DNA from 2 places in the Actinoplanes sichuanensis genome. Region 1 is predicted to be linked to the other one. Evidence: riboswitches for the same ligand, from Rfam matches in the RefSeq annotation. Region 1 holds a riboswitch; the other holds the start of a gene.
What was found. A riboswitch is a leader RNA that binds a small molecule or an ion and turns the genes downstream of it on or off. The one in region 1 is predicted to bind thiamine pyrophosphate.

Region 1 (4,904 bases):
GCGAGCAGGTCGACCAGTTCGCGCCAGGTGCGTCGATCCTGGCCGAAGGTCGGTTCGTCGAGCACGAGCAGCCGCGGTGCGGTGGCCAGCGCGGTGGCCACGCTGAGCCGCCGGGCCTCCCCGCCGGAGAGGGTGTACGGGTTGGCCTCCGCGAGCCGGTCCAGCCGGAGCCGTTCGAGCAGCTCACCGACGATCCGGTCGACGTCGGCGGGGGAGCGGCCCAACCGGCGGGGCCCGAGCGCGAGCTCGTCGGTGACGCGGGACGTGACGAACTGGTGTTCCGGGTTCTGGAAGACCGACCCGATCCGGCCGGCCAGGGTCGCGGCCCGCCATCGGTGCGGCGGCCGGCTGTCACCGAACGCCTCGACCCGCCCGGACGTGGGTGCGAGCAGCCCGCCGAGCAGCAGCGCCAGGGTCGACTTGCCCGCGCCGTTGGGCCCGGTCACGGCCACCACCTCGCCCGCTCCGACATCTACCGAGACGGGGTCGAGGCGTCTGCTCACTTCGGCGCGCGTAGCCCGTACCAAATCGATGTCGGTCTTGGTTTTCGCCTTGCGCGGCGGGACCTGGAAACCCGGCACCCAGACGCCCTCGTCAGCGAGTTTGTCGCCGTAGGCGGCGAAGATCATCTCGGGTGAGCCGTCGGCGCGGACACCGCCGCCCGGCTCCAGGACCACCACCCGGTCGACCAGCGGAAGGGCCTCGGCGACCCGGTGTTCCACGATGATCAGCGTGGTGTCCGGGCCGGTGGCCCGGGCCAGCGCGTCGCGGATCAGCGCGGCGCCCGGCGGGTCCAGGTTCGCGGTCGGCTCGTCGAGCAGCAGCAGGCCGGGACGCAACGCGAGAACACCGGCGAGAGCGAGGCGTTGCGCCTCACCGCCGGAGAGGGCCGAGGTCGGACGATTGACGGGGTACGGGAAACCGACACGATCCAGCACGTCGGACACCCGTGGCCAGATCTCACCGGCGGGCACTCCCCGGTTCTCCGGGCCGAACGCCACGTCGTCGCCGCTGCGGGCCATCACCAGCTGGGTCTGCGGGTCCTGGAAGAGGATGCCGACCCGCTCGCGTGCCTTGCGCGGGTCGAGCCCGTCGATCCGGATCGTGCCCTCGGACTCGCCGGAGTCCTCGGGCAGCAGCCCGGCCAACGCGGCGAGCAGCGTGCTCTTGCCGGCCCCGGATGGGCCGAGTAGGAGCACCCGCTCGCCGTGCCGCACTTCCAGGTCCAGCCCGCGGACCGCCCACGAGCGGCGACCGGCGTGCCGCCACCCGAAGCCGCGGAGCTGAACGTCACTCATGTCTCAGACGGTTGCCCGTTCCCGGCCCGCTTCGAACCGGTCCAGCACCCCGGTCGGAGCGAGCGCCCGGACCAGCGCCCACGAACCGGCCCCGGCCAGGATCGCGCCGCTGAGGACGGTGATCGCCGCGTACGGGATCCGGTACGACCACAGGTCCATGCCGACCGTGTACTTGACGAAGTCGTAGGACGCCGCGCTGACCCCGGTCAGCGCACCGGCCAGGATCGCGGCCGGCAGCCGGTGGTTGCGGTAGAGCAGCAGTGCGAAGGCCAGTTCGGCGCCGAGGCCCTGGATCAGGCCGGAGACGATCGTGTCGACGCCCCACTGGCTGCCGAGCAGCGCGGACACGGTGGCCGCGACCAACTCGGTGTAGAGCGAGGCGCCCGGCTTTCGGATGATCAGACCGCCGAGGACGGCCGGGACCAGCCAGATGCCGTAGATGATGGTCTGCGCCGGTGGGAAGAACGCGAAGGCGCCCTCGGTGATCGACCAGACCGTGCCCCAGGCCCAGAAGATCACGCCGAACGCGACGGCGATGACGGAGGCGATGACGATGTCTATCGTCCGCCATCGATTGGACGTTGATGCCATTGGATTGCCTCCCAGTGGGTACCGGGAGGAGACGCACGCCGTGTTCCCTGGGCGGCGATGCCCAGGGCACGACGCGGCTGGAGAGACCGAGCTTCCTGCGCTGGCATTACCCAGATCAGGTACTAGGGTCTGCGGATTTCCCGCACTCTCAGCGCTGTGCGCTCCCCTGTCGGATTGGATGTGCTTCGATGACCGTAACACCTGGTAGCGGGGTATCACAGGGAGGGGACGACGTGATCGAGGTCAAAGCCCGGGGACTGACGTTCGACGTTCACGAGGGTGGGCCGGAGGACGGTGAACCGGTTCTCCTGCTGCACGGCTTTCCTCAGGATTCCCGGGAGTTCGACCTGGTTCTGCCGCATCTGCACGCGGCCGGGCTGCGGACCTACGCGATGGACCAGCGCGGCTGCTCACCGGGCGCCCGCCCGTCCGACGTCTCCGCCTACACCATGCCGTCGGTGACCGCCGACGCCGTCGCCGTCCTCGACTCGCTCGGCCTCGACAGCGCGCACGTCGTCGGCCACGACTGGGGCGCACAGGTGGCCTGGCAGCTGGCCGCCCGGCACCCGGACCGGGTGCGGACCCTCACCGCGATCTCCGTCCCGCACCCGCGGGCGCTGCTGCTCGCGATCCGGGTGCGGCCCAGCCAGAAGGCGCGGCTCGCCTACTTCGAGGTGTTCCGGCGGAGGTTCGCCGAGCGGCTGCTGCTCGCCCAGCATGCCCTGCCGTTGCGCCTGATGCTGCGGCCGATCGGCATGCGCGCTGAACAGTACGTGGCGGCGATGCGCGAACCGGGCCGGCTCACCGGCGGCCTCAACTGGTACCGCGCCTTCGACGCGTCCCAGATCGCGAACCTCGGTGAGGTGACGGTGCCGACCACCTACGTGTGGAGCGACAAGGACGGGGTGGTCGGGCTGACCGCGGCGCTGCGTACCAGGGACTGGGTGCGAGCCGACTACCAGCTGGTGGCGATGCGCGGCGTCAGTCACTGGGTGCCCGAGCAGGCGCCGCGTGAGCTGGCCGACGCGGTCCTGGCCCGGATCGGCGTTTGATCAAGGGGTCGGACGGGGAATTCGGCGCGTCATGGCGGTCGATTCCCACACCCCCCGAGAGACCGAGAAGCAGCGCTGGGACCGCAACTTCGCGGACCTGCTCCAGGAACTGCGGGTCGCGCAGACGGGCGTGCAGATCCTCTTCGCGTTCCTGCTGACCCTGCCGTTCAGCAGCGGCTTCCCGAACGTCACCGATTTCCAGAAGGACACCTACGTGGTCGCGCTGATCAGCGCGGCGTTCGCCACCGCGATGATCATCTCGCCGGTGGCGTTCCATCGGGCGCTGTTCCGGCAGGGCCGCAAACCCGAGCTGGTCCGGTACGCCCACAAGATGGCCACCGGTGGCCTGGCCTTCATGCTGATCGCGATGACGGCGAGCGTCCTGCTGATCACCGACTACCTGCTGGACTGGCAGTGGGCGATCCCGCTGACCATCGTCACCGGCGGCTGGTTCCTCACCTACTGGGCCATCCTGCCGTTCGCCCACCGCGAGTGGGGCGATGACGACGAGGACGCCGCCTCCGCCATCGACTGACCGTCGGATCCGGCCGGTCCTCAGTGCCGTCTCGACGACGTTGCGACAGCACTGAGAGCCGGCCGGGGTTCAGCGCCGTTTCAGGCCCAGTCGGCGCAACTCCAGGCCGGCCAGGGCGGCTACCGCGTCCGAGTCGCCGGCCCGCCAGCTCTGCGCGATGTCCGGGCCCAGCTTCGCCAGCTCGGTCAGCGGCTGGGAGGCCAGCGCCCGCAACGCCAGCAGGTCCTGGCCGGCCGGGTCGTCGCGGACCGCCGCGGCCACCCCGGCCCGGCGGACCCAGCGCAGCCGCAACGGCAGCCAGAGGAACAGCACCAGGGCCAGCGGCACCGACAGCGCGAGCGCGGGCAGGATCAGCGCCAGCTGGGCCACGAACTCCTGCTGCTGATGGCCGGCGTCGGCGATCGACCGGGCGGCGTTCGCGGCACCGTTGAACGGACTCGTCAGCTCGTCACCGACGAGCGGAACCCGGCCCACCTTGCCGCCCGCGTCGGCGAGGTTGTCGGCGATGCCGCTGCCGGCGCTCTCCAGTTTCTGGCCGGGGACGGCGAGTTTCTCCACCACGTCGTGGATCCACAGGGCGACCTTGATCCACAGGTAGACCCAGATGACGACGAGGATGTCGGTGACGAGTTGGCGGACGGCGACGGGGACGCGGTCGGCATAGAGCTTCACATCGTCAAGCGTCGCAGTCGGCCTTCGGCGGCGCACGCCGGGCGGAGCCTCAGGTTGCGGCAGCGTGCGCCGGGCGGGGCTCACGCTTTGGCGGCGCACTCCGGGCAGGTGCCGAAGATCTCCAATGTGTGCGAGACGTCGACGAAACCGTGCTGACCGGCCATCTTGTCGGCCCACGACTCGACCGCCGGGCCGAGCACCTCGACGGTCCGCCCGCACGAACGGCACACCAGATGGTGGTGGTGACCCTGGCTGCAGCGCCGGTAGAGGTGCTCCCCACCCGGCGGGCGCATGACGTCGATCTCGCCGGCGTCGGCCAGGCCCTGCAGAGTCCGGTACACCGTGGTCAGTCCGACCCGCTCGCCCCTCTCGCGCAGCATCGCATGCAGATCCTGGGCGCTGTGGAAGCCCTCGGTCTCGGCGAGGACGGCGCTGACCGCGCTGCGCTGCTTGGTGTTGCGGATCTGGCTCTCGGCGTTCACTGTCGGCTCTCCCTGGCGTGGCTCACGGCGTCGGCGACGATGTGGGCGACGTGTTCGTCCACCAGGGAGTATGCGATCTCCCGGCCCCGTCGCACACCCCGCACCACACCCGCCCCGCGCAGGACCCGCAGGTGCTGCGACACCAGCGGCTGCGGGGCGCCGAGTTTCTCCACGAGATCGTGCACACAGCGCTCGCCCACGCCCAGCTCGACCACGATGGCGACACGGATCGGCGCGGAGAGAGCACGCAACAGTGCCCCCGCCGATTCGTACG
Region 2 (4,904 bases), 660 kb from region 1:
GCCGCTCGCAGGAGTTCGATCCCGTCCGGCAGCAGGGTCCGTTCGTCCCCGATGACCTCGAGCTTGATCAGATCCGTCTCGAAGGCCTCCCGCGCCATCTGCGCCGTCTTGACCGCGTCACCGGCGGTGTAGCAGCCGGCCGTGTTCGGCAGCACCCGCACCCCGAGCCGGTCCAGCATCGGCAGCAGACCCGGCCCGGCCGCGTCCACCCGCCGCAGCGCCACCGTGACCAGGGTCGACTCGGACGCGGCGATGGCCTCCTCCAGCGCGGTGAGGCTGTTCGCCCCGCCGGTGCCGAGGATCAGCCCGTTCTCCGGAAGTAACGTCATGTCAACCTCCCTGCGCGGCGGTGAGCACCTCGATCCGGTCGCCGTCCACGAGGTCCACCTCCGACCAGGTCGAACGTGGAACCACGGTGCCGTTGACCGCGACCGCCACCCCACGCTGGGCGGCGATGATCTCCGCGACCAGGGTCGCGACCGAACAGGTACCGGACCGGCTCTGGGCCTGGCCGTTGATCGTCAGTTTCATCGGAACCTCCCGGGACCGAACGCGTCGAGAATCGGATCGGCCGAGCCGGTGAGCACCAGGTCGGCGATGAGTCGTGCGGTGATCGGGGCGAGCAGGATGCCGTTGCGGAAGTGTCCGGCCGCGACCACCACGCGGCGGTCGTCGTCGAGATACCCGAGGATCGGTGCGTTGTCCGGGGTACCCGGCCGGTGTCCGACGGTGACCTCGGCGAGTTCGTGTTCGGCCAGACCCGGCACCAGATCGAGGGCGGCGCGCAACAGGTCGTGGACACCGGCGGCGGTGGGCATCCGGTCGGCACGTTCCTCCTGGGTGGCGCCGACCACGACCTCACCGTCGGCCCGCGGGACCAGGTACACGTGCCGCCCGTCGGCAGCGCCGTCGATCACGTGCTCGAGCAGGCCGGGTTCGCCGCGCAGCCGAAGCACCTGCCCTTTGACCGGCCGGATCGGCAGCCCGGTGAGCGCCCCGGTCCGATGCCCGGCGGCCACGATGATCACGTCGGGCCGGCCTGCCGAAGCGCCCGTCCCGCTCCCACCGTCAGCGTCCAGTTCGGATAGATCCGTTATCTCGCGAGTGATGATCCGGCCCGCCAACCGATCCCGGAGAACCGCGACGACCTTGCGCGGGTCGACCTGATGCTCAGCAGCCGCGAACGCCCCCGCCCGAACCCGAGGTGAGATCGCCGCCTCGAGATCACGCACCTGCGAACCGGTCAGCGGCGTCAACTTCTGGTGCTTCCACTCCCTCGCCGCCTCGGCCACGTCATCCGCCGTCAACGCCAGCGAAAGCGTCCCCGTCCTGTCGTAGCCGACGTCTCCGAGGCCCGCCGCAAACGAGGGCCACAGCTCCTGCCCGGCTTCCAACAGCCGGGTGAGGTGCGGATACTCGAAGGCCGACTCCCCACCGGGTGCGAGCATCCCGGCCGCGACATGCCAGGCTCCGCCCGTCCCGTCCGGCGCCGACTCGTAAACGACGACGTCGGCGCCGCGGCCCGACAACTCCGCTGCGATGGCGAGCCCGATGATCCCGCCGCCGACGACCGCGATCCGGCGAGGCGCGGCAGAGAGGGGGGTCGAGGCGCCGTCGGTGCCGGCAACGGGGTCAGGAGTCGGGGCACGGTCGGGGACCGCGTCGGGGCCGGCGGCGGAAGAGGCTGCGAGATCGCGGTTCACGGCAGGACCGCCAGGAATTCCGCGACCGCCCCCTTCGGATCCGCCGCGAAGGCGGAGACAGCCGCGACCCCGTGCACCGCGAGCTGCGGCACCCGTTCCGCGGTGATACCGCCGATCGCCAGAACCGGAGTGCCCGGCACCGCGTCGGCGACGGCCGCGATCGCGGCCGGCCCGAGTGGTGGCGGCAGTCCGTCCTTAGTGGACGTGGGGAAGGCCGGTCCGACGCCGAGATAGCTCGCCCCGGCGTCGACGGCGGCTCGCGCCGCTCGGGGGTCACGGCAGGTCGCGCCGACGATCGCGGTCGGGCCGAGGACGCGGCGTCCGGCGGACACCGGCAGGTCGTCGGCCCCGAGGTGTACGCCGTCCGCCTGAGCCGCGAGGGCGACCCCGACCCGGTCGTTGACCAGCACGATCGTGCCGGCCGGTCGGCACACCGCAATCGCGGCGCAGGTCAACGCGTACGCCGAAGCGTCGTTGCTCTTGACTCTGATCTGGACGGCCACGTCGGGAAGCCCGGCGACACCGCGAACAACGTCGATGTCATCGGTTATGACGTGGATACGGGGGAAGGATGCGCCCATGGAGAACTCCTCCCTGCGCCGGCATTACCCGGATCAGGTTCGACGGTCGGGGGCCGCATCAGCCCCCCTCTCAGCCCGGTGCCCGGACTCCCGTGGGTTGTGTCTGTAACCGGACCCTAACCGGTCCGTGACGAGAAAACTAGCGGACGTCCCAGACCGGCTCGGGAACCTCGACCACTTCTCCGTCCCCTCTGAACAGCACGAAGCGATCGAAAGACCTGGTGAACCACCGATCGTGGGTGACCGCGATCACCGTACCGTCAAACGCCTTCAGTCCTTCCTCGAGCGCTTCGGCGGAGGCGAGGTCCAGGTTGTCGGTCGGCTCGTCGAGGAGCAGCACCGTCGCCCCGGACAATTCGAGCAGGAGCACCAGGAACCGCGCCTGCTGCCCACCGGAGAGGGTGCCGAACCGCTGGTCGCCCTGGGCGGCCAGCTCGTACCGGTTGAGGTGCTTCATGGCACCGGCCCGGTCCTGTCCGGACCGATGCTCGTCACCGCGCCAGAGGATCTCGACGAGGGTCTTCTCGACGAGTTCCGGCCGGTCGTGGGTCTGCGAGAAGTGGCCGGGCCGGACCCGCGCCCCGAGCCGTGCCTTGCCGTCGTGCGAGACCTTCGCGAGCGGCGCCCCGTCGACGGGCCGGTGTTCCAGGTCGGGGTCGGTGCCGCCGGCCGCGAGCAGGCGCAGGAAGTGCGACTTGCCGGTGCCGTTCGCGCCGAGCACGGCGACCCGGTCGCCATACCAGATCTCCAGGTCGAACGGGAACGTCAGGTTCTCGAGTTCGAGCTGTTCACAGATGACCGCGCGCTTGCCGGTGCGGCCACCGCGCAGGTTCATCTTGACGGCCTGGTCCTTCGGTGGCAGCGGCGGCGGGCCGGCCTCCTCGAACTTGCGGAGCCGAGTCTGCGCGGCCTGATAGCGGGAGGCCAGGCCGTCGTTGTAGGCGGCCTTGTTCTTGAGCATGAAGACCAGTTCCTTGATCTTCTCGTGCTCCTCGTCCCAGCGGCGGCGCAGCTCCTCCATCCGCTCGTGCCGGTTCATCCGAGCCTCGTGCCAGGAGGCGAACCCGCCCGGATGGGTCCAGGCGCCGCCACCCTCGACGGCGACGACCCGGCTCGCGGTCTCGGCCAGCAACTCGCGATCGTGTGAGACGTAGAGCACCGACTTGTTCGACTCGCGCAGCCGTTGCTCCAGCCAGCGTTTGGCCGGCACGTCGAGGAAGTTGTCCGGCTCGTCGAGCAGCAGTACCTCGTCGTTGCCGCGCAGCAGCAGATCGAGGGCGAACCGTTTCTGCTCACCACCGGAGAGGGTCCGCACGATCCGGGTGCGAGCCTCCTCCCACGGCTTGCCGAGGATGGCGACCGTCACCGTGTCGAAGAGCACCTCGGCGTCGTACCCACCGACCTCACCCCAGTGCGCGAGCGCGTTGGCGTACGCGATCTGGGTCTTCTCGGTCTCGCCGAGGGCCGCGGCAGCCGCCCGCAACCGCTCGCCGGCCTCGCGCAACGCGGGTGAGACGAGCGACAGAGCAAGATCTTCGAGGGTACGGTCGTCGCCGATCATGCCGATGAACTGGCGCATCACTCCGAGCCCTCCGGCCCGCGCGATGGTGCCGCTCTGGGTCGGTATGTCACCGGCCACCATGCGCATCAGCGTGGTCTTACCCGCCCCGTTGGGACCGACGAGCGCGACCTTCTGCCCCTCGCCGACCCGGAACGACACGTCGGCGAACAGCTCCCGCCCGTCCGGGAGCACAAAACCGGCGCCGGCGACATCCACGTAACCCATGGCGGCATCCTCCCTGTCAGTGATGCGTTCAGTCAGCCGATTTTCCGGTGACCCGCAGGACCCGGAACCCCTTCTGGCTGGCCGTCCGCTCGACGGTCCAGCCGAGACCGACCAGCCAGGTGTGCAGCGAGTCACCACCGAGGTTGCGGTTGATCACCAACCAGGCCGTGCCGCCGGGCGCGAGCCGGGGCAACCAGCGCTCCAAGAGGGTGTGCAGTTCGGCCTTACCGATGTGGGTGGGCGGGTTGCTCCAGATCTCCGCGAACGTCACGTCCGCCGGCACCTCGTCCGGTGCCCGGACCAGCACCCGTTCGCCGAGGCCGAGCCGACCGGCGTTCTCCACCGCCAGATCACGGGCCCGGGAGTTGACGTCGACCGCGTAGACGGTCACCTGAGGGGCCTCAGTGGCCAGCACACAGGCGATCGGGCCATAGCCACACCCGAGGTCGAGGAACGCACCCTCGGCCCGGCTGTCGGGCAGCCCGGCCTTGCGCAGCAGCACGGCGGTGCCCGGGTCGAGACGGCCGGCCGAGAAGACCCCGGAGGCCACGGCCAGCCGGTAGTCGCGGCCGGCAACGGTGAACTCGATCTCGCCACGGCGCAGGGGCGCGTCGGGATCGGCGGTGAAGTAGTGGTCGGCGGTCACCCGACAAGTGTCGCGCCGCGCCCCGGCGAGCACCTCGCCGGGGTGGCGGACACCGTGTGCGTTCATAGATCAGCGTGCGCGCCTAGCTTGAGCCCATGCGGTACGTCACCCCGACGCGCTCCGCCCACCGCGCCGCACCGGCGGGCGGTCTGCCCCTCCCGATCCGATTTCCCGCCCGTGGCCAGCAT

Region 2: another riboswitch for thiamine pyrophosphate. It lies ahead of Q0Z83_RS40445 (thiamine phosphate synthase); the one in region 1 lies ahead of Q0Z83_RS37430 (ECF transporter S component).

Annotation. Positions count from the first base shown of each region.
Region 1 covers NZ_AP028461.1:8,162,920-8,167,823, reverse strand. The annotation lists gene Q0Z83_RS37435 (ABC transporter ATP-binding protein) at 1-1,298, opposite strand, end outside; gene Q0Z83_RS37430 (ECF transporter S component) at 1,302-1,889, opposite strand; TPP riboswitch at 1,964-2,067, opposite strand; gene Q0Z83_RS37425 (alpha/beta fold hydrolase) at 2,126-2,941, shown strand; gene Q0Z83_RS37420 (DUF6328 family protein) at 2,973-3,476, shown strand; gene Q0Z83_RS37415 (hypothetical protein) at 3,546-4,148, opposite strand; gene Q0Z83_RS37410 (Fur family transcriptional regulator) at 4,229-4,630, opposite strand; gene Q0Z83_RS37405 (ArsR/SmtB family transcription factor) at 4,627-4,904, opposite strand, start outside.
Region 2 covers NZ_AP028461.1:8,826,883-8,831,786, forward strand. The annotation lists gene Q0Z83_RS40430 (thiazole synthase) at 1-329, opposite strand, end outside; gene thiS (sulfur carrier protein ThiS) at 331-531, opposite strand; gene thiO (glycine oxidase ThiO) at 528-1,703, opposite strand; gene Q0Z83_RS40445 (thiamine phosphate synthase) at 1,700-2,284, opposite strand; TPP riboswitch at 2,278-2,388, opposite strand; gene Q0Z83_RS40450 (ABC-F family ATP-binding cassette domain-containing protein) at 2,424-4,070, opposite strand; gene Q0Z83_RS40455 (class I SAM-dependent methyltransferase) at 4,099-4,716, opposite strand; gene Q0Z83_RS40460 (hypothetical protein) at 4,812-4,904, shown strand, end outside.